DNA from 2 places in the Sinomonas halotolerans genome. Region 2 is predicted to be linked to the other one. Evidence: riboswitches for the same ligand, from Rfam matches in the RefSeq annotation. Region 2 holds a riboswitch; the other holds the start of a gene.
The links. Region 2 has a riboswitch for cyclic di-AMP ahead of ABCQ75_RS01990 (C40 family peptidase). Riboswitches for the same ligand answer to the same signal wherever they lie in the genome.
Positions count from the first base shown of each region.

Region 1: linked by a shared signal. The riboswitch ahead of ABCQ75_RS05255 (M23 family metallopeptidase) and the one ahead of ABCQ75_RS01990 (C40 family peptidase) in region 2 are both predicted to bind cyclic di-AMP.

Region 1 is NZ_JBDFRB010000003.1:234,942-246,489, reverse strand. Features, by position in the region: gene sfnG (dimethylsulfone monooxygenase SfnG) at 1-457, shown strand, start outside; gene ABCQ75_RS05280 (O-acetylhomoserine aminocarboxypropyltransferase/cysteine synthase family protein) at 457-1,890, shown strand; gene ABCQ75_RS05275 (CoA-binding protein) at 1,887-2,384, shown strand; gene ABCQ75_RS05270 (NAD-dependent succinate-semialdehyde dehydrogenase) at 2,574-3,977, shown strand; gene ABCQ75_RS05265 (putative quinol monooxygenase) at 4,055-4,375, opposite strand; gene ABCQ75_RS05260 (tetratricopeptide repeat protein) at 4,426-5,049, opposite strand; gene ABCQ75_RS05255 (M23 family metallopeptidase) at 5,143-5,871, opposite strand; cyclic di-AMP (ydaO/yuaA leader) riboswitch at 5,879-6,041, opposite strand; gene ABCQ75_RS05250 (hypothetical protein) at 6,177-7,244, opposite strand; gene ABCQ75_RS05245 (RNA polymerase sigma factor) at 7,241-7,798, opposite strand; gene ABCQ75_RS05240 (adenylosuccinate synthase) at 8,010-9,296, opposite strand; gene ABCQ75_RS05235 (DUF1206 domain-containing protein) at 9,565-10,440, shown strand; gene ABCQ75_RS05230 (non-heme iron oxygenase ferredoxin subunit) at 10,482-10,838, shown strand; gene ABCQ75_RS05225 (NAD(P)/FAD-dependent oxidoreductase) at 10,835-11,548, shown strand, end outside.
Region 2 is NZ_JBDFRB010000001.1:445,362-456,909, reverse strand. Features, by position in the region: gene ABCQ75_RS02030 (DNA repair helicase XPB) at 1-237, opposite strand, end outside; gene ABCQ75_RS02025 (helicase-associated domain-containing protein) at 250-2,637, opposite strand; gene ABCQ75_RS02020 (hypothetical protein) at 2,639-2,953, opposite strand; gene ABCQ75_RS02015 (cold-shock protein) at 3,131-3,505, shown strand; gene ABCQ75_RS02010 (DUF3027 domain-containing protein) at 3,508-4,056, shown strand; gene serC (phosphoserine transaminase) at 4,152-5,291, opposite strand; gene ABCQ75_RS02000 (iron-dependent transcriptional repressor DtxR) at 5,493-6,188, shown strand; cyclic di-AMP (ydaO/yuaA leader) riboswitch at 6,407-6,611, shown strand; gene ABCQ75_RS01995 (M23 family metallopeptidase) at 6,620-7,429, shown strand; cyclic di-AMP (ydaO/yuaA leader) riboswitch at 7,728-7,881, shown strand; gene ABCQ75_RS01990 (C40 family peptidase) at 7,901-8,593, shown strand; gene ABCQ75_RS01985 (NlpC/P60 family protein) at 8,695-9,468, shown strand; gene ABCQ75_RS01980 (HNH endonuclease) at 9,826-10,326, shown strand; gene ABCQ75_RS01975 (NTP transferase domain-containing protein) at 10,353-11,372, shown strand; gene ABCQ75_RS01970 (molybdopterin molybdotransferase MoeA) at 11,369-11,548, shown strand, end outside.

The DNA.
Region 1 (11,548 bases), on a different contig from region 2:
CCTCAACGGCTTCGTGATCGCCCGCGACACGGAGAAGGAGGCGCAGGACACTCTGCGCGAGATCATCGCCAAGGCCCACAAGCCCGCCGTCGAGGGCTTCGCCGCCGCCGTCAAGGAGGCCGGCCAGTCCACCAAGGACGGCAAGGGCATGTGGGAGGACTCCACGTTCGAGGACCTCGTGCAGTACAACGACGGCTTCCGCACCAAGCTCATCGGCACCCCGGAGCAGATCGCCACGCGGATCGTCGAGTACAAGAAGATCGGCGTGAACCTGTTCCTCACGGGCTACCTGCACTTCCAGGAGGAGGTCGAGCAGTTCGGCCGCGAGGTCCTGCCGATCGTGCGCGAGCTCGAGGCGGACCTGGCCCGCAAGAACGGCACCGAGCTCAACACGGACCTCCTTCCCATCACCGTTCCCTCCTCGGCCTCTGGCCTCGAGACCGCGGGCGTGCGCTGATGGCGGAGCGCCAGTTCGGCTTCCGCACGCGCGCCCTGCACGCCGGCGGCACGCCGGACGCGGAGCACGGCGCGCGTGCGGTGCCGATCTACCAGTCGACGTCGTTCGTGTTCAAGGACACGGACGACGCCGCCAACCTCTTCGCGCTGCAGAAGTACGGCAACATCTACTCGCGCATCGGCAACCCGACCGTCGCGGCCTTCGAGGAGCGCATCGCGTCCCTCGAGGGCGGCCTCGGCGCGGTCGCGACGAGCTCAGGCATGGCGGCGGAGTTCATCACGTTCGCCGCGCTGACCCAGGCCGGGGACCACATCGTCGCGTCTTCGAAGCTGTACGGTGGCACGATCACCCAGCTTGACGTGACGCTGCGCCGCTTCGGCGTCGAGACGACCTTCGTGGACTCGACCGATCCGGCGGACTTCGCCGCGGCCCTGCGCGAGAACACGAAGGCCGTCTACACCGAGGTGGTCGCGAACCCCTCCGGTGACATCGCCGACGTGGCCGGCCTCGCCGCTGTCGCCCATGGCCACGGTGTCCCGCTCGTCGTGGACTCCACGCTGACGCCGCCGTACCTCTTCCGGCCGATCGAGCACGGCGCGGACATCGTCATCCACTCCGCGACGAAGTTCCTCGGCGGGCACGGCACCACCCTGGGCGGCGTCGTCGTCGAGGCCGGGACCTTCAACTGGGGCAACGGCAGGTTCCCCACCATGACCGAGCCCGTCCCGAGCTACGGCAACGTCACGTGGTGGGGCAACTTCGGCGAGTACGGGTTCCTCACGAAGCTGCGCAGCGAGCAGCTTCGTGACATCGGCCCGGCCCTGTCCCCGCAGTCGGCCTTCCAGCTCCTGCAGGGCGTCGAGACGCTCCCGCAGCGCATGGACGCCCACCTGGCGAACGCGAAGTCGGTCGCGGAATGGCTCGAGGCCGACCCGCGCGTGACGTACGTGAACTACGCGGGCCTGCCCAGCCACCCGCAGCACGCGTTCGCCCAGGAGATCCTGCCGCTCGGCGTGGGCAGTGTGTTCAGCTTCGGCATCCAGGGCGGCCGCGAGGCCGGCGCGCGCTTCATCGAGGCGCTCCAGCTCGCGTCCCACCTGGCCAACATCGGCGACGCGCGCACCCTCGTCCTGCACCCGGCGTCGACCACGCACCAGCAGCTCACGGCGGACCAGCTCGTCGCAGCCGGCGTCCCCGAGGACCTCATCCGCTTCTCGGTGGGACTCGAGGACGTCGAGGACATCATCTGGGACCTCGACCAGGCACTCACAGCGAGCCAGGCAGCGCACCAGGCGGCGTCCCGGGAGGTCGCGGAACTGGAGGAGGAGTTCGCCGCCCCGACGTACGACGGCGAGGCGTGCTCCCTGCCCGGCGTCACCGGAGCGTCCCTCGCCCCGCGCGGGGGCCGCCAGCAGGAAGGAGGTGCCCAGTGACCGCCGCAGCAGAGCGCACCTGGGTGGGCCCGAGCGCGCCCGAGCGCCAGCGCATCCTGCGCGAGACCACCTCGATCGCCATCGTCGGGGCCTCGGACAAGCCGAGCCGCGCGAGCTACTTCGTCGCGACGTACCTGCTGTCCTCGACGCGCTTCAAGGTCTACTTCGTGAACCCGACTGTCAAGGAGATCCTCGGCCAGCCCGTGTACGCCTCGCTCGCGGACCTGCCCGAGTCCCCGGACCTCGTCGAGGTGTTCCGCCGGCACGAGGACATCCCGGGCGTCCTCGAGGAGGCCAAGTCCGTGGGCGCCAAGACGATCTGGCTGCAGCTCGGCTCGTGGCACGAGGAGGTCGCGGCCGACGCCGAGGCCGCCGGGATGAACGTGGTCATGGACCGCTGCGTCAAGATCGAGCACGCGCGCTTCCACGGCGGCCTGCACCTCGCGGGCTTCAACACGGGAGTCATCTCGAGCAGGCGCCAGCTCCTCTCCTAGCCCCGATACGGGGTCCCGTCCCGCCCAACACGGGCTCCCGTCCCGCCCGCCAAGGACCCCGCATTCGTCGGGACGGGACCCCGCAACGGGAGCACGACGGCGGCGGGTCACCTTCCGCACAGGAGGCGACCCGCCGCCGTCGTGCTTAAGCACAGTGATCCGCGCCACGAATCGGGGCAAGATGGTGCCATGACTAGCAGCGCCCCTTCTCCAGCAGAGCCCGGATACCGCGTCCTCAACCCCGCCACAGGCGAGGTCGTCGAGACGTTCCCCACCGCGACGGACGCAGAGGTCGAGGCCGCCATCGCCGCGGCGCAGTCCGCGTTCGAGGCCTGGCGCGAGACCCCGATCGAGGACCGCGCCAAGGTGGTCTCCCGCATCGCGGAGCTCTTCACCGAGCGCGCCGACGAGCTCGCTGCCATCATCACCGAGGAGATGGGCAAGCCGCTGTCCCAGGCCAAGGACGAGGCCGAGTTCTGCACGGACATCTTCAAGTACTTCGCGGAGGAGGGCCCGTCCCTCGCCGCGGATACGGAGATCAAGACCTTCGCCGGCGGCCGCGCGTTCGTCCAGAAGCTGCCCATCGGCCCGGTTTTGGGCATCATGCCGTGGAACTACCCGTACTACCAGGTGGCGCGCTTCGCGGCGCCGAACCTCATGCTCGGCAACACGATCATCCTCAAGCACGCCGAATCCTGCCCGCGCTCAGCGCTCGCCATCCAGCAGATCATGGACGACGCCGGCCTGCCGAAGGGCGCGTACGTCAACGTCTTCGCCTCGCATGCGCAGATCGCGGACATCATCGCGGACGAGCGCATCCAGGGCGTCTCGCTCACCGGTTCCGAGCGCGCGGGCGCGATCATCGGCGAGCTCGCCGGGAAGAACCTCAAGAAGGCCGTGCTCGAGCTCGGGGGCTCGGACCCGTTCGTCGTCCTCGACGCGGCGGACCCGCGCGCCCTCGCGGACACGGCGTGGGACACGCGCATGGAGAACACGGGCCAGGCGTGCAACTCGAACAAGCGCATGATCGTCATGGAGGACGTCTTCGAGGACTTCGTGGCCCGCCTCACCGAGCGCGCCAGGGCGCTCACCCCCGGCAACCCCGCGGACGACGCCGAGAACACCTTCGCTCCCCTGTCCTCGCGGGCGGCCGCGGAGAGCATCGCCGCCCAGGTCCGGGACGCGGTCGAGAAGGGCGCAACCCTCCACGCCGGCGGGGAGCTCGCGGACGGGGACGCCGCGTACTACTCCCCCGCGGTCCTCACCGGCGTGACGCCCGAGATGCGAGCGTACAAGGAGGAGCTGTTCGGCCCCGTTGCTGTGGTCTACAAGGTCGGCAGCGACGACGAGGCGCTCAGCCTCGCGAACGACACCCCGTACGGGCTCGGAGGCTGCGTCTTCTCGACCGACACGGCGCGCGCCGAGCGGGTCGCCCGGAGGCTCGAGGTCGGCATGGCGAACGTCAACATCGCCGCCGCCGAGGGCGCCGAGGTGCCGTTCGGCGGGGTCAAGCGCTCGGGCTTCGGCCGCGAGCTCGGCCCTCTCGGCATGGACGAGTTCGTCAACAAGCGCATGTACTTCGTCGCGGACTGAGGCTGGTCCCACACGCCTCAAGCACGACGGGACCCCACACCAGACGGGACGGGACCCCACAACAGGGGGCGCGGGGGTCAGCCGACCTGCAGCTCGCCCATCGCGTCCCAGCCACTGCCGTCCACCTGGCGCGAGACGATGCTCGGGGTCCTGGCCAGGCACGGGCGCATGGCCTCGAGGCCGGCGGCGAAGTGCTCGCTCTGGACGTGCGGGCCGGCGCCCTCGTCGGTGAACGCCTCGACCAGGACGTACTCGGCGGGGTTCTCGAGCGAGCGGGACCACTCGAAGAACAGGTTGCCCGGCTCGGCGCGGGTCGACTCGGTGAACTCCCGGACGATCTGCGGGAACGCCTCGGTGTACTCGGGCAGGGTCTCGAACTTCACGACGATGAAGTACATGGCTTCCTCTCTGGTTGGCCTGGGCCTCCGCTGGCGCGCGCCAGTCGGCCTCAGTCTTCGCCCGCGGCCCGGCAGGCCGCGATCCCCTCACGCGCCCACGCTACCTGCGAGGGAGTGCCCACCCTCTCCGCCCACTGCTCGGCGAGCTGGTACTCGACGAGCGCGCGGTGGTTCTCGCCCGCCTCGAGCAGGGCCGAGCCGAGGTTTCCGTGGAGGGTGGCGCACCAGCGCTGCACGCGGGGGGTGTGGGCCCCGGAGGCGTACTCGATCCCGGAGCGGGCCCAGGACTCGGCGTGGTCCGCGTCCGCGATGGCGAGCATGTGGAAGGCGTCGGCCGCGAGGTATTCCTCGCCCAGGTGCTCGCCGAGCTCGGCTGCCTGCTCGAAGAGGGGAACAGCCATGGGGGCCCGACCGGCGGAGTTCAGGAGCCGGCCGCGCTCGAGGAGAACCCGCACGCCGAGGGTCGGGTCCACCTCGCAGTCGATGGCGTCCAGGAGGGCGTCTGCCTCCTCGAACCGTCCTTGGAGCCCGATCGCGCGGCCCAGCTGGGTGGTGAGCTCGGCCCGCTCGACGGAGTCGAACGCGGGATCGAGGGCTGCGGCCCTGAAGGCCGCCTCGGAAGCGGCGGGGTCGTCGAAGTCCCAGAGGGAGTCGAGGGTGGGCTGGTCGAGCATGAGGCCTCCTGGTGGGCGGGCTGGCTCAGTCGGGGGTCAGTTCCCACCCTAGCGGCTGCCGCGCAGGCCGGGGCCCGTGCCCCAGCGGTCGGCTCAGAGGAAGCCCATCGGGTCGACGGTGGTGCCCTTCTCGACCACCTCGAAGTGGAGGTGGCAGCCGGTGGACGCACCGGTGGTCCCGGCCGCGCCGATCTGCTGTGCCGCACCGACCTTCTGGCCCACGCTCACGCCGATCGTGGAGAGGTGGTTGTACGTGGTCTTGAGCCCGTTGCCGTGGTTGACCACGATCCGATTGCCGCCGCCGTACGCGTGCCACCCGGCCTCAACGACCGTCCCTGCAGCGGAGGCGATGACGGGCGTGCCGCAGGCGGCCACGAAGTCAGCGCCGGTGTGCAGGTCCGAGCCGGTGCCGAGCGGGTTGGCCCGCCAGCCGAACGGCGAGGCGAGCTGGAGGGACGCGAGCGGCTTGCCGAGGCCGGCGGGCGTGGTCGGGGCCGCGGCGGAGGCGGCCTTCGAGGACACGGAGCCCTGCGCCTTGACGGCAGCTGCCTTCGGCTTCTTGGCCGTCGCGACGGACGTGCGCGGGAAGTCGAGCTCGGCATCCTGGGACGCGGCGACCTCCGGCTGGGCCTGGAGGGCGGCCTGCTCGAGGCCGGGCGTGCCGGGCATCGCCACGCCGACCAGGCCGGGCGCGGCGCCCAGCGCCAGGAACCCGGCGACGAGGGCGTAGGAGCCGGCGCGGCGGGCGGGCGCGGAGGGGAGGAGTCGGAACGGGCGTGCGGGTTCAGCGCGGCGGCGGCCGCGCAGGCGTGCGGAATCCATAGTGAGCCTCTCACGCCTGCGAAGTTAGCTGTCGGGTTCGGCAGAGGTATGAGCCGGCACGCGCGGTATGACCGCGGGTGCTTCACCCCGGCGCGCGGTGGGCACGCAATGGGTCCCCCGCCCCTGCCTCAGGGAGAACGAGAAAGCACAGCCGTCGGCAGGGTTCGGCGGAACGGCGGCTTGCGAGCCCGGGTGCGGGCGTCGAGAAACAAGCCTAGCTGGCCGATATCGGAAGTTACAAATCCGTTATCGATCTGGCCGCAAGCCGCTCGTGCTGATGTGATATGGGCAACCGACCGCTGCTCTCAGGCGCGGTGCTTTCCGCCCTTCAGGCGCGAGCCCAGCGCATCGACTGTGGCTTCAGCGCGGTGGCGGGCGCCCTGATCTGAGGCCGCCGGCTGCGGGGCGGCCGGCTGCCGTGCGCCCGGCTGCGGGGCGGCCGGGCGCGAGAGGGCCGCGGCAGCCGTCACGAGGGGCCTGTCGCCCACGCGGGCGCGGAGCGTCCCCGCGACGACCCGGAGGTCGGCACCCGACGATGCCACGAGGGTCCCGCGGGCGGCGCCGCCTGCCTTCCTCGAGACCGCCTGCTCCTCGTCCGGCACGTCCGCGAGGCCGCTCTGGCTGCCGGACGGCTCGGGCTGGTCAAGCGCCGCGGCGCCCTCGGCGGGCGCCTGCGCCGCTGTGGGCAGGGACACGTCCGCACCGGCACCGCCTGCGGCCGTCCCGCCGGCGCCGTCAGCAGCGGGCGCTGCAGCCTGCGTCCGCTTCGCGGAAGCGGACGACGACGCGCCCTCCTGGTCCGTGGGCGGCGCCTGCCGCGCTGCGGCGGCCCGCGCGGAATCGGCCGGCACGGAATCGGCCGGCGCGGAATCGGCCGGAGCGGCCGCGGCGCCTGAAGTCCCGGCCTGCGCGGACCCGGAACGCGCGGATCCGGCGTGCGCCGTTCCCGCACCGTCCGGTGAGAACAGGTCCAGCCCGGGCCCGCCGGCCGCCACCGTTGTGACGCCGAGGCCCATGCCCGCCACGACCGCGGCGCTGATCATCGCACCGCGGTGCCGCTTGACCGTCCGCGGCCTGGCAGCGGCAGCGGCGAAGCTCGAGGCGGTCCGGACAGCGGCCTCTGCGCGCAGCGCGGCCACACGGGAGATCGGGACGAGCGCTGTGAGGTCCTCGACAGGCGCGGCACCCTCGGCAGGGCATGCCGCATCGGCTGCCGCCGCTGCCTCGAAGAGCCGGGCGAGATCGCCCGTCGGCTCGGGGGCGGAGGCGGGACGGAGCGCGGTGAGGCCTTCGAGCGCGCGCCGCAGCCCGGCGTCGTGCTCGAGACCTGCCTCGGCCATGACGGCTTTCACCTGCGAGCGTTCTGTGCTCATCGGATCCACTCTTCCTCGGACACGTGCTCGCGGAGGGCCTTGAGCGCCCTGCGCTGGAGCTGCTTCACTGCCCCCGGTGTCTTCTTGAGGACAGCTGCGACTTCGTCAATGCTCAGCTCGGCCACGATGCGCAGCATCAGCACGTCCCTCTGATCGCCCGCGAGCCGGCCGATCAGGAGCTCGGCGTCCGTCTGGCCAGCGGCCACGAGTGCCTCGCTCTCCGCGGATCCCGCTTCGCGGGAGTCCAGGAGAGGGTCATAGTCAACAGTCCGGGGCCGCCGTTCTGACCGCCGGTAGTGGTCGACCACACGTGCGTGTGCAACCGAGAACACGAACGTCCTCACCCCCGCGGCACCGCCCTGGATGCTCGCGACTCGGGGGAGCACCGCGAGGAACACATCCTGGGCCAGGGCCTCGGGATCGTCTATCCCTCGGCCGGCGAGGTAGCCGACGACGGCCGGGGCGAGCGTCCGGTACACGAGCGTGAACAGCTCGTGGTCGGTACGCGCGCCCGGTACGAGGTCGGCGTCGGTGAGTGCTTCGTGCACGTTCATCCCCTGATGGATCCTGAGGCAGGCTGCGGATCATTCTATCCACGCCGGGGGGCTGTCGCAGGGCATAAGGGAAGCCGGGCTGGAACATGATGGGGGACAGATTCCAGCCCGGCTTGCACTTACGTAATCGCCGGGGTGCCTCGAGAGGTTACGCGGTCACGGATTTTTTTCCGGACCTCTTCCGAGGGCGCCCTGCGGCGGTCTCGGAGGCTCAGTCGATGAGGTCGCGGACCACGATCGTCTGGTCGCGGTCCGGGCCCACGCCGATCGCGGAGAAGCGTGTGCCGGAGAGCTTCTCGAGGCTCTCCACGTAGTGCCTCGCGTTGGCGGGCAGGTCGTCGAGGGACGTCGCCCCGGAGATGTCCTCGGTCCAGCCGTCGAAGTACTCGAAGATGGGCTTCGCGTGGTGGAACTCGGTCTGGGTCATCGGCATCTCGTCGTGCCGCATCCCGTCCACGTCGTAGGCAACGCACACAGGGATCCTCTCGATTCCCGTGAGGACGTCGAGCTTCGTCACGAAGTAGTCCGTGAACCCGTTCACACGGGCAGCGTGCCGCGCCAGCACGGCGTCGTACCAGCCGCAGCGGCGCGGGCGGCCGGTGTTGACGCCGAACTCCCCGCCCGTCTTCTGCAGGTACTCGCCCATCTCGTCGAAGAGCTCGGTGGGGAACGGGCCCGCCCCCACGCGGGTCGTGTACGCCTTGATGATGCCGATGGACCTGGAAATGCGGGTGGGGCCGATGCCGGAGCCCACCGACGCACCGCCCGCGGTCGGGTTGGAGGAGGTCACGAACGGGTAGGTGCCGTGGTCCACGTCGAGGAAGGTCGCCTGGCCGCCCTCCATGAGCACCACCTTGCCCTCGTCGAGGGCCTTGTTCAGCTCGTACGTCGAGTCGACGACGAGGGGCCGCAGGCGCTCGGCGAACCCGAGGAAGTACTGGACGATCTCCTCCTCGATCACCGCGCGGCGGTTGTACACCTTCACGAGGAGCTCGTTCTTCTGCTTGAGCGAGCCCTCGACCTTCTGGCGCAGGATCGACTCGTCGAACACGTCCTGCACGCGGATGCCGAGCCGGGCCACCTTGTCCATGTACGCGGGGCCGATCCCCCGGCCCGTGGTGCCGATCGCGCGCTTGCCGAGGAAGCGCTCGGTGACCTTGTCCAGAGTCTGGTGGTACGGGGCCACGAGGTGGGCGTTCGCGGAGACGCGCAGGCGCGAGGTGTCGGCGCCGCGGGCCTCGAGCCCGTCGATCTCCTCGAAGAGCGCCTCGAGGTTCACCACGCAGCCATTGCCGATGATCGGAATCGCGTTGGGGCTCAGGATGCCGGCCGGGAGGAGCTTGAGCTCATACTTCTGGCCGCCGACGACCACGGTGTGCCCGGCGTTGTTGCCGCCGTTGGGCTTCACCACATAGTCGACTCGGCCTCCCAGCAGATCGGTTGCCTTGCCCTTGCCCTCATCGCCCCACTGGGCTCCGACGATCACGATTGCTGGCATGGATTCCTCCCGGGACAGCGCCCACGGCCCGGCTGGCCGTCGGCCTACATGCGAAGGCCCCGGTCTCACTGCGGACAGACTGCGTACTGGGTACTCGCTGCACGTTCAGGCAAGGCGGCCGGGGCTCTTGCCACCCAAGTCTACCGAAGCGCCGCGCCGCGCCGCGAGAATGGGCGCACCGGGCCGCGAGAATGGGGGCACCCCGGCGCGGGTAGAGTCCCGATCACAGCGCCCGCCCCGGGCGCACGACGACGGTGGGAGGCTCTGGATGTCGGATCGCACCGCGGGAGGGCGGACGTCAGGCGCCCACCGGCGCGCCGCGAAGCGGGCCGCGAAGCGGGCTGGCCGCAAGGCGGCGCGCGGCACGGTGCGGGCTGCGCGGTCCCGCGGGGGCCGGTTCCTTGCACGCGGCGGCTTCGCGTTCGTGGGCCTGCTGCACCTGATCGTGGCGTTCCTCGCCCTGCGGGTGGCCCTCGGCGGCCGCCGCGAGCATGCGGACCAGAGCGGGGCCGTTGCCGCGATCGCCGCGGCGCCCGCGGGCCTCGCGCTCCTCTGGGCGGGGGCGGTGTGCTGCGCCGCCCTCGGGCTGTGGTGGCTCAGCGAGGCCGTGCTCTCCTCCCGCCGTGCCTGGGAGGGCCCGTGGACCGTGGTCACCGACGCCGGGAAGGCCGCCGTGTTCCTCGCCGTGGGAGGCCTGTTCGCCTCCTACGCCCTCGGCTCGCGGAAGGACTCTCGGGAGGCCTCGCAGGACCTGACAGCGCTGGTGCTCGGGGCGCCGGCCGGGCAGGCGGCCCTCGTGGCTGCGGGCCTCGCCGTGGTGGGCTCCGGCGTCTACTACGCATGGCGCGGGCTCGCCCGGCGGTTCGCCCGCTCAGAGGTCAGGCCCCACGGCCGCGCCCGCACTCCTGTCCTCGCCGTCGGCGTGGCCGGATACGTGGGCAAGGGCGCGGCGCTCGCGATCCTCGGCATCCTCGTCGTCGTGGCCGCCGTGCGTCTGGACCCGACCGAGCAGACCGGGCTGGACGGCGCCCTCCGGGGCCTCGCCGCCCAGCCGTACGGCACGTGGCTCCTCGGCGCGATCGCCCTGGGCCTCGCCTGCTTCGGCGTCTACTCGATGGCACGGGCGAAGTACGGCGAGGTCTAGCGCCAGCCCCACCTCTGCTGGCCCTCGATAGAGTGGGGCGCATGAGCGAGGGAATCGTCATCGGCAGCACGGAGGACATCGACGAGGGCACGGCGAAGGTCGTGGAGCCCGAGGAGTCGGGCTTCAGCGAGCCCATCGCGGTGTTCCACGCGGACACGGGCTGCTTCTTCGCCCTCAACGACACATGCACGCACGAGGAGGCCTCGCTCGCCGAGGGGTGGATCGAGGGTGAGGAGGTGGAGTGCCCGCTCCACTCCTCGACCTTCAGCATGCGCACCGGCAAGGTGCAGTGCCTCCCCGCGACTGAGGACACCCGCACGCACCGGGTCGAGGTCCGTGACGGCCAGGTGGTCCTCTTCCCCGGCACGGACGCGGACCCCGAGGCCTGCGCCCAGTGACGCCGCCGGCCCGCATCGTCGTCATCGGCGGGGGTGTGGCCGGCTTCAGCGCGGTGCGCGAGCTGCGCCGCCGGGGATTCGACGGCGCGCTCACGCTTCTGGCGCCTGAGGGCCTGCCCTATGACCGCCCGCCGCTGAGCAAGGGGTACCTCGCGGGCACCGAGGACGCCGCCTCGCTGCTCCTCGCCCCTGAGGCCTGGTACGCCGAGCAGAGAGTGGAGGTGCTCGCGGCCCGCGCTGCCGCGCTGCGGCCGGGCGAGGGCGCTGTGGAGCTCGACGGCGGCCGCCTCCTCCCAGCGGACCGGGTCCTCCTCGCGACCGGCGGCGTTCCCCGCAGGCTTCCCGTACCGGGCGGGGAGGCCGCCCTCGTCCTCCGCACGCGTGAGGACGCAGACCGCCTCCGCCGTGCGTTCGTGCCCGGGGCGCTGATCGCCGTCGTGGGCGCGGGCCTCATCGGCGCGGAGGTCGCCTCCGCCGCGCGGGCGGCCGGAGCGGAGGTGACGCTCATCGACCCTCTGGACCCGCCGCTCGCGCCTGCGGTGGGCGAGGCGCTCGCGCGCCGGCTCCACGCCGTCCACGCCGAGCGCGGGGTGCGCACGGTGGCAGGCACGCCGGTCGCCATCGAGGGCGGCACGCACCCCGGCGCGCCGGGCGGCGCCGCCCACCGCGTGGTCCTCGCCGACGGGTCCTCCGTGCCCGCGGATGCGGTC
Region 2 (11,548 bases):
CGGGACCGGGAAGCGCGAATGCCGCAGGAGCGCGTCGAGGACCTTCTCGGCGTCGAGCCCGGCAGCGCGCGCGTTCCACAGACCGAGCGGCGTGAGCCGGTAGGTGTGCACGTGCTCGGGGGCGCGCTCGAGCTCGGCGAACGCGGCGATCTCGTGGCGCGCCTCGTCGGCATCGGGGTGGTCGACCTCGAGAAGGATGGTCTTGTCGCTCTGGACGATCAGGGGGCCGTCGCCCATGTGCCCCTCCCGTCAGGCAAGCTCGACGTCGATGATCCGGTGCACGCTGAGCACCCGTTCGGTCTCGCGCTCCGGGTCGAACACGCGCACGCGCCCCGCCGAGATGGAGACGGGCCGCAGCTCCTCGACACTCGAGTTGCCCAGCGCATCGACGATGTTCAAGCGTACAGCCCGCTTGAGCCGGATGGCCTTCTGCAGGGTCTCGATCCCCATGAGCGGCGCGGCCTCGTCCACCGCACTGCCCAAGGGGGACTGGGTGCGCAGGACGGCGAGCTGCGCCTCGACCGATTCCGCATCCGGCAGGGCGTTCCGCGGCTCGGGCGGGACGAGGCCGCGCGTGCCGCTCCGGCGGCGGAGCCGGATCACCGGGTCCAGCGAGGCGTCCACGGCGGGGGAGTGCCCGAGCTCGCGCAGCACCGCCGCGACCTCGGCGGGTGACGCGTTGCTCACGAGGACTGTCGGAGCGATCTGGGTCAGCCCGAGCTGCCGGGACGCGGGGTCGGCGAGGATCCCCGCGATGGCGGTCTCGTCGTCGGCCGTCACGAAGCTGCCCGCACGGCCCACCCGGATGCGGCCGTGGCGGGCCGCCGTGTCGTCCACGAGGTAGGCGAGGGGCTGGGGGACGGGAGTCGAGGAGCTCTCGGCGAGGAAGGCGTGGATCGATGCGGCGTCCTCGCCCGCGTCGAGCGCGCGCCGCAGGCTCGCGGGCGAGAACCGGTAGACCGTGGCGGGGCCGCGGCCCTCAGGGTCGGCCAGGAGCGCGAGCCGCCGCGCGAGGGCCGGGTCCAGGTAGCCCGGCGCCACCGCCGTGAGGTCCGCCTGCAGGAGGACCTTGTCCACTGCGGGCGGAAGGTGCTCGGCGAGCCGCCGCTGCGCGCCCTCGAAGTCGTCGGCGAGGACCATGGCCCCGATCCGCGTGAGCGCGCCGGAGCCCGTGAACCCGAGCATCGCGGCCTCGGTGAGCACGCCCTCGAGCAGGCCCCGCAGTCGCCGGCAGAGCCGGGGCTGGAGCCAGTCGATGCGGCGGCGGATGGCCTCGGCGTCCGCCACGGCGCACTTGCCCTCCGGCTGCCCGGCCTCGTCCGCGAGCAGGCCTGCCACCTCGAGGACGCGGCGGCGCACGGCGGGGGCGTCCGGCCGCTGGCCCTCCCCGGAGAGGGCCGCGAGCTGGTCGCTGCCCTCGGAGGCCATCGCGAGGTACGGCACCCGGACTGTGTCGAGCCATGCCGTGGCGAGCAGGAGCCACTGCTCGGGCCGGGAGAGCGCGAGCCAGTCCTCGCCGCCCGTGGCGCGCCACGAGGACGTGTCCGGGTCCAGCGAGAGCACGCCGGCCTCCGCCGCGAGCTCGAGCGCGAACACCGTCTGGTCCGGCTCGGCGCGCAGCGCCGCCGTGAGCCGGCGCAGCTCCCTGGTCCCCACGCCGCCGGCCCGCAGCGTCTCGACGGGCCGCTCGGCGGCCTCGACCGCGAGGGCGCTCACGAGCCGGAGGATGTCCGCCACGGCCCCGAGCGCCGCGTTCGCGCTGAGCGCCGAACTCGTGGCCGTGGTCCCGGCCGCCGGGGGAGCGAGGGTGAGCTCGGGCACGATCCGGCCTCCGCGCAGGGCGAGGCCCACCGCGCGCGGGAGTTCCACGTGCTCGTCGTCGAGCGGGACCAGGAGGCCGTGGGAGAGGAGCCAGTCAACAGGGTTGTCCGTCTTGCGGCCGGGATGGACGCGCGCCACGGCGTGGGGAACCGCTCCGACCGGCCAGTGTGCGAACTTCGCGAGCATCTCGCGCGTGCGGGGCGGTGCGCCGTCGAGCGCCTCCGGGAGGCACGCCCAGCGTTCGAGGGCGTACGCGGCGGCGATGTGGTGCTCCACCGGCTGCTGCTGGACCGCGGCGGTGATCGCGTTGGCTATGGCTGCGGCCCGCTCCGCGAAGACGGGGGACGCCGCCGCGAGCTCGGTGTACGTGCGGCCCAGCCCGGCCGGGTAGCTCCCGAGGGCCTCGCGCACCCGGGCCACCGGGAGGTAGTAGCGGCGCCTGCTGCCCGAGGCGGAGTGGATGGTGTCCGGCGGGTCGGTCCGGTACACGAGCGCGAGCTGGGACAGGGTCCCGAGCAGCGCCTCGAGGTTGCCCAGGGTGGCGCCGCCGACGGCGTGGCGCAGCTCCACGCTGCTGCCGCTGCGGCCTTCGTCCTCGTTGGTCGTGAGGACGAGGGCCTCGAGCACCTGCAGCTCGGGTTTCGAGAGGGCCTCGAGCGCGCGCTGGAGGCTCGCCCTCGCGCAGGCCCGCGCCGCGAGCGCGGCGAAGTCCGGAACGCTCGGCATGATGAGGTCGGGGCGCGCCGCGAACAGGCGGCGCAGGGCGTCATTGCCCCGGGCGGAGAGCTCCTCGGCGAGCGCGCGGATCGACGACATCTCAGCCGCGCCTCCTCTCGAAGACCGCTGCCGCGATCGCCGCAGCCATGAGGACGAAGGCGAGGGGAAGGCCCCAGAGGGCGAGGACGGTGACCCATGGCGGGGCCGTCCAGCCCGCGGCCGCGAGCCCGAGGACTGCCCCCCAGGCCGCGAGCGAGACCGCCGCAAGGGCCGCCCCGCCAACGGTGGCCGCGCGCCGCCAGGCGTGCGCACCCTCGCGTCCGACCGCTTCTGCGCGGCCCGGCCCTGTGCCGTCCGGCCGCTGCGCGCGGCCCGGCTGCTCTGCGGATCCCTGCTGGGGAAGGGAAGGCACCATGGCTACAACCTAACAGCGTGCGGGACCGCTGGCCCGCACCATGCCGTCATGCATGGTGCAAGCCAGTAACCTAGAAGGACTACAGCAAGCTCGCGCACGCCCGCCGCGGGCCGTCCCCTGCCCCGGGACCGCCCGACTGCAGTGAGCGCATATTCCTCACAGATGGGGGTTGTGTCAGTGCCCACTGGCAAGGTCAAGTTCTTCGACAAGGCGAAAGGCTTCGGCTTCATCGCTGGCGACGACGGGCAGGAAGTGTTCCTGCCCGGCTCGGCCGTGCCCGCGGACGCCGAGGTCAGGACCGGCATGCGGCTCGAGTACGGGGTGGCGGACGGCCGCCGCGGCCCCCAGGCCCTGAGCGTCCGGGTCCTGGACCGGCTCCCGTCCGTGGCGCGGGCCAAGCGGGTGCCCGCCCGTGAGCTCGCCCCGATCGTGCAGGACCTCGTGAGCGTCCTCGACAACCTCTCCGGCCAGCTGGCCAAGGGGACCTACCCGGAGAAGGGCGCGGCCATCGCAGCAGCCCTCCGCCGGGTGGCCGACCAGCTCGAAGCGTAGCCATGCCCTCCGTCAAGACCACCTCGGCCAAGACCACATCGGCGCAGCGGAACCCTGCGGCCTCCGGGCCGCGGGGGATCCCGCTGACGGACGCCGGCATCCCCGCGTGGCGCGTCGGCCGTCCGGACGCCTACCTCGCCTCGGCGGTCGACGCCGCGCGCGAGGCCCTTGCGCCCATTGCGCGTCCGGCCGACGTCGGAGAGCACGTGGCCGCCAAGAGCGAGGGCGAGCGCACCGTCACCCACCTCTTCGAGTCCCGGCTGGGCGGCTACCGCGGGTGGCTCTGGTTCGTGGCCCTCGCCCGGACCTCCCGCTCGAAGGACGTGACCGTGAGCGAGATCGGCCTCCTGCCCGGCGAGGACGCCCTCCTCGCACCCGAATGGGTCCCGTGGTCCGAGCGCGTGCGCCCCGAGGACACGGCGCAGGAGGCTGAGAACGAGCCGGCCCGGGCGGCGTCGGACGAGCCGGTCGACGCACCCGGGTCCGATGCCGTCCCCGAGGCCGATGCCGCCCCCGGCGCCGGTGAGCCAGAGCAGGGCGAGGCCGAATAGGCCAGGCACGACGGAGCCGACCAGGCCAGACGACGACGGCGGGCCCACCTCCTCGAGGTGGGCCCGCCGTCGTCGTGTTCTGCAGTGAGCGTGGATCAGCCCCTGAGCTGGCCCACGACCCAGTCGATGCTCTCGGTCAGCTTGGTGACGTCTTCCGGCTCGATCGCGACGAACGTGGCGATGCGCAGCTGGTTGCGGCCGAGCTTGCGGTAAGGCTCGGTGTCCACCACGCCGTTGGCGCGCAGGACCTTGGCGACCCGGGCGGCGTCGACGGAGTCGTCGAAGTCCACGGTGACGATCACGTTCGAACGGTCCGCGGGCTCGGCAACGAACGGGGTGGCGTAGTCGGAGGACTCGGCCCACGCGTAGACCCGGCCGGCCGAGTCGGCCGTGCGGGCCGCCGCCCACTCGAGGCCGCCCGAGGCGTTGAGCCACTCGACCTGGGCGTTCAGCCCCACGAGTGTCGTGAGGCTCGGGGTGTTGTACGTCTGGTTGAGCTTCGAGTTGTCGATCGCGGTCTTGAGGTCGAGGAAGTCCGGGATCCAGCGGCCGGAGGCCTTGATCTCCTCAGCCCTCTCGAGCGCGGCGGGGGAGAACAGCGCGAGCCACAGCCCGCCGTCGGACGCGAAGTTCTTCTGGGGGGCGAAGTAGTAGACGTCGCTCTCGGCAACGTCGACCGCGAGGCCGCCCGCGGCGCTCGTCGCGTCGATGACCACGAGCGATCCCTCGTCCGCGCCCGCGACGCGCTGGACGGGGGCGGCGACGCCGGTCGAGGTCTCGTTCTGGGGCCACGCGTACACGTCGACCCCGGCCTCCGCCACCGGCTGCGGCCGCGTGCCCGGCTGTGCCGTGAGGATTGAGGACGCCTCGAGGAAGGGTGCCTTGTCGGTGGCCTTGGCGAACTTCGAACCGAACTCCCCGAAGGAGAGGTGCTGCGCCTTCGAGCGGACGAGCCCGAACGAGGCGATGTCCCAGAAGGCGGTCGAGCCGCCGACGCCGAGGATCACCTCGTAGCCCTCGGGGGCGTTGAAGAACTCCATGAGGCCCTCGCGGACGCTGCCCACGAGGTTCTTGACGGGCGCCTGGCGGTGCGACGTGCCGAGCAGGCTGCTGCCCGCAGCCGCGATGGCGTCCACCTGGGCCTGACGGACCTTGGAGGGGCCGGCGCCGAACCGGCCGTCGGCGGGCAGGAGCCCGGCGGGGATCTGGAGCTGGACGGTTTCTGTGGCGCCCACGGGCGAAGCCTCCTGACGTTCGGGACCCTCGCGGAACGCGCGGGCTCAGCACGCCATCAGTCTGCCGCACGCCGTTGGACGGCGGCGAATCCGCGAGTGAGCATGACATCACGGCTAATCTGAGCAGCTCAAAATAAGCTAGACTGGCTGTGCGTCCGCCGGCCGCGCCGACCCCTCGCACCCAGGAGCATGAAGCCTCGCATGTCCGACCTCATCGACACCACCGAGATGTACCTGCGCACCATCCTCGAGCTCGAGGAGGAGGGGATCGTGCCGCTGCGTGCCCGCATCGCCGAGCGGCTCCGCCACTCGGGCCCCACGGTGTCGCAGACAGTGGGCCGCATGGAGCGTGACGGCCTCGTGGTCGTCTCGGGCGACCGCCATCTCGAGCTCACCGAGACCGGCCGCAGGCGCGCGGTCGAGGTCATGCGCAAGCACCGTCTGGCCGAGCGCCTCCTCTCGGATGTGATCGGCCTCGACTGGGCATATGTCCATGACGAGGCGTGCCGCTGGGAGCACGTCATGAGCGAGCGGGTCGAGCGGCGCCTCTACGAGCTCCTCGGCCGGCCGACCGAATCCCCGTACGGCAATCCGATCCCCGGACTCGAGGCGCTCGGCGGCGCGGCGGCGGAAGGCTTCGGCGAGGGCGTGATGAGCCTCGTGGAGGCGATGGAGGGCTACGCGCCCGGCTCCCGTGTGGTGGTGTGCCGGCTCGCGGAGCCGATCCAGGTGGACCCCGAGCTCCTCGTGCAGCTCGAGGAGGGCGGGATCCGGCCTGGGGCGAAGGTCGCCCTCGAGCGCGTCGGGGACTACATCGCCGTGCGCACTCCTACCGTGGACGGGGCGCTGGAGCTGCCCCTCGAGGTGGCTGCGCACGTCTTCGTATCGCTCGGCTGATCCCACCCGCCCGCACGAGGCGGTCGGGGCCGAACAGATCCGAACATAAGGGGTCGGAATCTCCATTCTCTGGAGGAATAGGGGACGGGCTCCCGGATGTGAGCCTTGTCTCACTAAACATCACGAAAGTGTTACGCCACCTCGTTCTTCCCCTATGATGGTGAGCGCACGCCGAGACATCGACGTGACCTCGCTCCGCCCGCCGAGCTCTGCCAGCGGATCGAGATGCACCACCAAGGCAGAGGCGGGGGAACCACCGTTGGCGGCCCAGGCCGCCTTGGGGTGAAGCCGCAGCATGCTCGGAAGCCCTTGCACCGCCCCCTGTGGGCACCCGCGTGCCGAAGGGCCTCCGGCAGCTGGGCCGAGTCGGACTCTCTGGCTCGAACCCGACAGCTAACTTCGCAGGCGATCGAAACCAGAGAGGGAATCGCTTGACCCAGCAAGCTGTCAGCGGCCGCCGCCGCGCTGAGACTGCATCTGCCTCGGAATCGGGCCTCAGGCCGCGCGACGCCGCACGCCGAGGGCGCCGCGCAGCCGCCCGCCCCGGGGCTGTCCGCCAGTTCGCCGAGATCGCCTCGGCCGCCGGCGTCGGCCAGAAGGCCGGCATGGCACTGGCCGCCACGGGCCTCGTGCTGACAGCCACCATCCCGACCACGGCCGGAGCCGACGCCGTCGATGCCGGGCTCGCAACCGCCGCGGAGACTGCTCCGCAGCCCCAGGTCACCGCCTCCGGCGAAGCCGTTGTCGCCTTCTCCCGGACTTCTGTGGGCACGCAGATCGACCCGGACGGCCGCCTCCAGCACCTCCTGAGCGTCCAGTCCGCCGGCGGCCTCACTCCCGCCCAGGCCAAGAGCAGCCTCGGGGATCCCCTCGACTCGATGGTCGCCAGTTCGGCATTCGGCTACCGCGTGAGCCCGCTGAGCGGCTGGGCGGGCGAGTTCCACCGGGGCCAGGACTTCGTTGCCCAGTGCGGCACGGCCGTCAAGGCCGCAGCAGGCGGCACTGTGACCTTCGCCGGATGGCATCCCTATGGCGGCGGCATGCGCGTCGTGGTGGACCACGGGAACGGGCTCGAGACCACCTACAACCACCTTTCCGCGTTCTCTGTCGCGGTCGGCGACCGAGTCGAGCGCGGCGCGATCGTCGCGCTTGCAGGCACAACAGGTGCATCCACCGGCTGCCACCTCCACTTCGAGGTCATGGTCAACGGAGAGGTCGTCGACCCCAACGGCTGGCTCTGATCCCCACCAGATCGTCCTCGCCAGCCGGGCCTAGCCGATGCGGGCCGTTCTCCCCGCTCCGCCGTCCACGTGCTCCCACCACCATCGGTCCTACCCATGCCCCAGCCCGGCAAAACCTGCCGCGCAGAACTGGGTGCGGAAACGGGTGCTGGGAAACCGGCGTGTCCCTTTCGTGACGACACGATCACGGCCCGTGATCCGAATGTGACATTTGCGTTGTCGTCCGGTAAGGTCGTTTCTGTTCCGGCTCCCACCAAGTCGGAACATCTGGGATGAATGCCTAGCTCTGCCACGTCCCAGAGTCCGTTCGCACACTTCGTCTGGCAGGGGCGGGGGAACCACTTGCGGCCCTTCCGGGGGCCTTGGGGTCAAGCAGCCCGGCGCGAGCCGGGAGGCCGGATACTTCCAATCCGAACCCGACAGCTCACCTCGTAGGCACTGGGAGAGGCTACTTCTGTGTCGTCACGCACCATGACTGCGCGCCACCGCGCCGTTCCGGTCCGCACCAGCCCGTTCGAGGCTGTCACGCAGGCCGTGAACGACAACGCAGGCACCCTCGGCCGTCAGGCTGCCGTCATCGCGGCTGCCTCGGGCCTGATCATCTCTGCCGGGCTTCCCGCTCAGGCCGCTGAGTCCCAGCGCGAGGCATCTGCCCTCTCGGACGTGGCCAGCGCCGCCGCGCCCACGGTTGTCGCCCCGCAGGAGGCGAAGGTCGACTTCGAGCGCCCTGCCGTCGCCTCGGTCGCCGCGCCCGTCGTCGAGACCGTCGAGGAGCCCGAGCCCACGCTTGCGGCGCAGTCGTCGGACGTCGCCGTCATCGACGCCTCGAGCGCTGCCGGCTCGACCCTCGCCGCGATCGCCTACACGGGCATCGGAAGCCCGTACGTCTGGGGCGGCAACAGCCCGGCCGGCTGGGACTGCTCCGGCTTCACCCAGTGGGTCTACGCCCAGGCCGGAATCAGCATCCCGCGCGTCCAGGCCTGGTCCATCATGACGCCGACCGCGACGCCGGCCCCCGGCGACCTCGTGGTCCAGAACGGCGGGGCCCACGTCGGCATCTACGTCGGCAACGGGATGATGGTCAGCGCCCTCAACCCCTCGCAGGGAACCCTCCTCCACGCGGTCAACGCGACCGGCTCCTCGGTGTTCTACACCCTTTCCTGAGACCAACCGCTTCGGGTCCTGCGGTCCCCCTGAACGCCGCAGCGCCCCGCCCTGTGCCGCGCCACCCCCTGCGGCCCGGGGGACACGAAAGAGAGAACCACATGACCACTCGTGCAGGCATCGCCCGCCATCGCGCCGAGGCCCCGTCCTCGCTCTCCGTCATCGCCAAGGCCGTTTCGGACAACGCCGGCGGCGTGGGCCGCCAGGCTGCCGTCATCGCCGCCGCGGGAGGCCTCGTCCTCACCAGCGGCGTCGCCGCCAACGCCGCCGAGGCGCCCGTCCAGCGGGAGGCTTCGGCGCCGGTCGCCCTCGAGACGACGCAGGCCGTCCAGGCCGCCGTCTCGGCCGAGGCCACCGCGGACCTCACGTTCGAGCGCCCGGTCGTCGAGTCCGTCGCCGCGCCCGTGATCGAGGAGCCCGCCCCGGTCGTCGAGGAGGCCGCACCCGTGGAGGCCGCACCGGTCGAGGCTGCCGCCGAGACGACGCTCGCCGTCGCCTCCTCGGCTCCGGTCGAGCCCGTGGCACCCGCCCCGGCTGTCAAGAGCGGCATGGGCGCGTCGATCGCGGCCGCCGCCTACGCCCAGCTCGGCGTGGCCCAGGACTGCACCATGCTGGTCACGAACTCGCTCGCGGCCGTCGGCATCAACTACCACGGCTGGCCCGCCGGCTACCTCTCGCTCGGCCGCACGGTGAGCGCCGCGGAGGCCCAGCCCGGCGACCTCGCGTACTACGAGGACGGCGGCATGGGTCTGGCCCACATCGCTGTCTACGTCGGCAACGGCCAGGCCGTCCACGGCGGCTGGAACGGCGGCACCACCTCCCTGTTCTCGGTCAACGTGGGCTCCGGCCCCGTGTTCATCCGCGTGGGCGGCTGAACCCGCTGACACCAGACCCGGCTCCGGCAGCGAACGGCCCGGCCAGGCTCAGAACGCCCCCTCCCGTCTGGGAGGGGGCGTTCTGCGTCTGGCGCTGTCCGGAGGCGGCGCTTCCACGGGCGGCGCTTCCCAAGGGCGGCAATTCCCAAGGCGGAGGCTTCCGGGAGCCGGTCCGGATGGGGTTCCGGGGGAGGTTGCCTTCGCGTGAACGTTGGCGGACACCTCGGCGCCGGGCGCCCCGAACCGGGCAAGACGGTTGACGCGTTCAGTACGCTGGGAGAGTCGATCAGTCCGGCCAAGCACAGGGCAGCCGGCCCTGTTGCCCCTGACCGGATGCGGCCGTTAAGAGGAACGCGCATGCGCACACTCGTTCTGAATGCCGGTTATGAACCGCTCGCGGTGGTCACCTTCCGCAGGGCGCTCGTGCTCGTGCTCGCCGGGAAGGCGAGCATCGTGGCGGAAGACGGCGAACCAGTCGTCGGCCCGCGAGACGTGCTGAGCCGTCCGTCCGTGATCCTGCTCAACAGGTACATCCGCCCGCGCCGCACGCACGCAAGCGCGGTGACGCGGCGGGGAGTGCTCCGCCGGGACGCGCACACCTGCGCGTACTGCGGGAAGCCGGCGCACACCGTGGACCACGTGCTCCCACGCTCGCGCGGCGGTTCCGACTCATGGGAGAACCTCGTGGCCTGCTGCCTGCGGTGCAACAACGTCAAGGGCGACCACACGCCGGCCGAGATGGGCTGGAAGCTCCGTTTCACACCCGCGCCCCCCGTGGGCACGGTGTGGCAGATCAAGGAGCTCGAGAAGCCCGCTGAGCAGTGGAGCCCGTTCCTCGCCCCGGAGTCTGCAGCCTGAACGCCACTCTGCCACCGTTCGACCCTGTGCCACCGTTCGACACTGTGCCGCTGTTCGACGCCGCGCCGCTGTTCGACGCCGTCGTGGTCGCCGGCGGCAGGGCCTCCCGGCTCGGCGGCTTCCCCAAGCCCTTGCTGCGGATCGGGGGCCAGACCCTCCTCGAGCGTGCTCTGCGGGCCGTCAGCGCGGCGGGGACGGTCGTCGTCGTGGGCCCCGCTCCCGACCCAGCGGAGGCCCCGGCGCACGAGGACCCAGGGCCCACGGTGCTGTACACCCTCGAAGAGCCGCGCTTCGGGGGCCCGCTCGCGGCGGTGGGCTCGGGGGTCCGGGCGCTGGCCGGCCGTGCGGGCACGAGAGCACCCTGGACGGCCGTCCTGGCTGCGGACCTGCCGCGCGCCGCCGAGGCGTTCGCCCCTCTTGCCGTGGCGGCCGCCGGCGAGCCGGCGTGCGCGGGGATCGCCGCGCAGGACGAGACCGGCCGCCTCCAGCCCCTCCTGGCGCTCTACCGCAGCGACGAGCTCGCCCGCGCCCTCGAAGCGCTCGCCGCGCAGGGAGGCCTCGCAGACCGCCCGCTCAGGCACCTCGTTGCTAGGCTGGACCTGCTGCCCCTGCAGCTCCCGCCGGGCCTGGCCGACGACGTCGACACCTGGGAGGCCGCGGCGCGCTGGGGCATCAGGCGCCCGGACGCACCGGGTGCCGCGGCACACGGGGAGGATCCGAGCATGAGCGAGCCGTCGACTCCGGGCCAGCGGCCCACAGATGGGCCCGAGCAGGATGCGGTCCTGCATGCGTGGTGCGACGAGCTCGCCGAAGGGCTCGGGCTCTCGGGCCTCGAAGTGGACGTCGACGCCGTCCTGGGCCTCGCCGGCGTCGCCGCGCACACAGTGCTTCGACCCGCCGCGCCCCTGACCACGTTCCTCGCCGCATACGCCGCCGGCCTCGCCGTGGGCCGCGGCCAGGCCGAGCCTGGAGAGGCCTCGGGCGCGGCGGTCAGCGCCGCGCTCCGCATCACCCGGGCCCGGCGCGCCGCCGGCACCGAGGGATGACCCCCGGCGACGCGCCCGAGGCTGACCACCACGCGCTCCACCTGACCTGGACCGAGGCCCGCGAGACCGCGGCCCGCGCGGCCGGCCCCATCCCGCCGTCGGACGTGCCGCTCGCCGCTTCGGTGGGCCGCACCCTGGCCGAGGACGTCACCGCGCTGCGCGACATGCCCCATTAC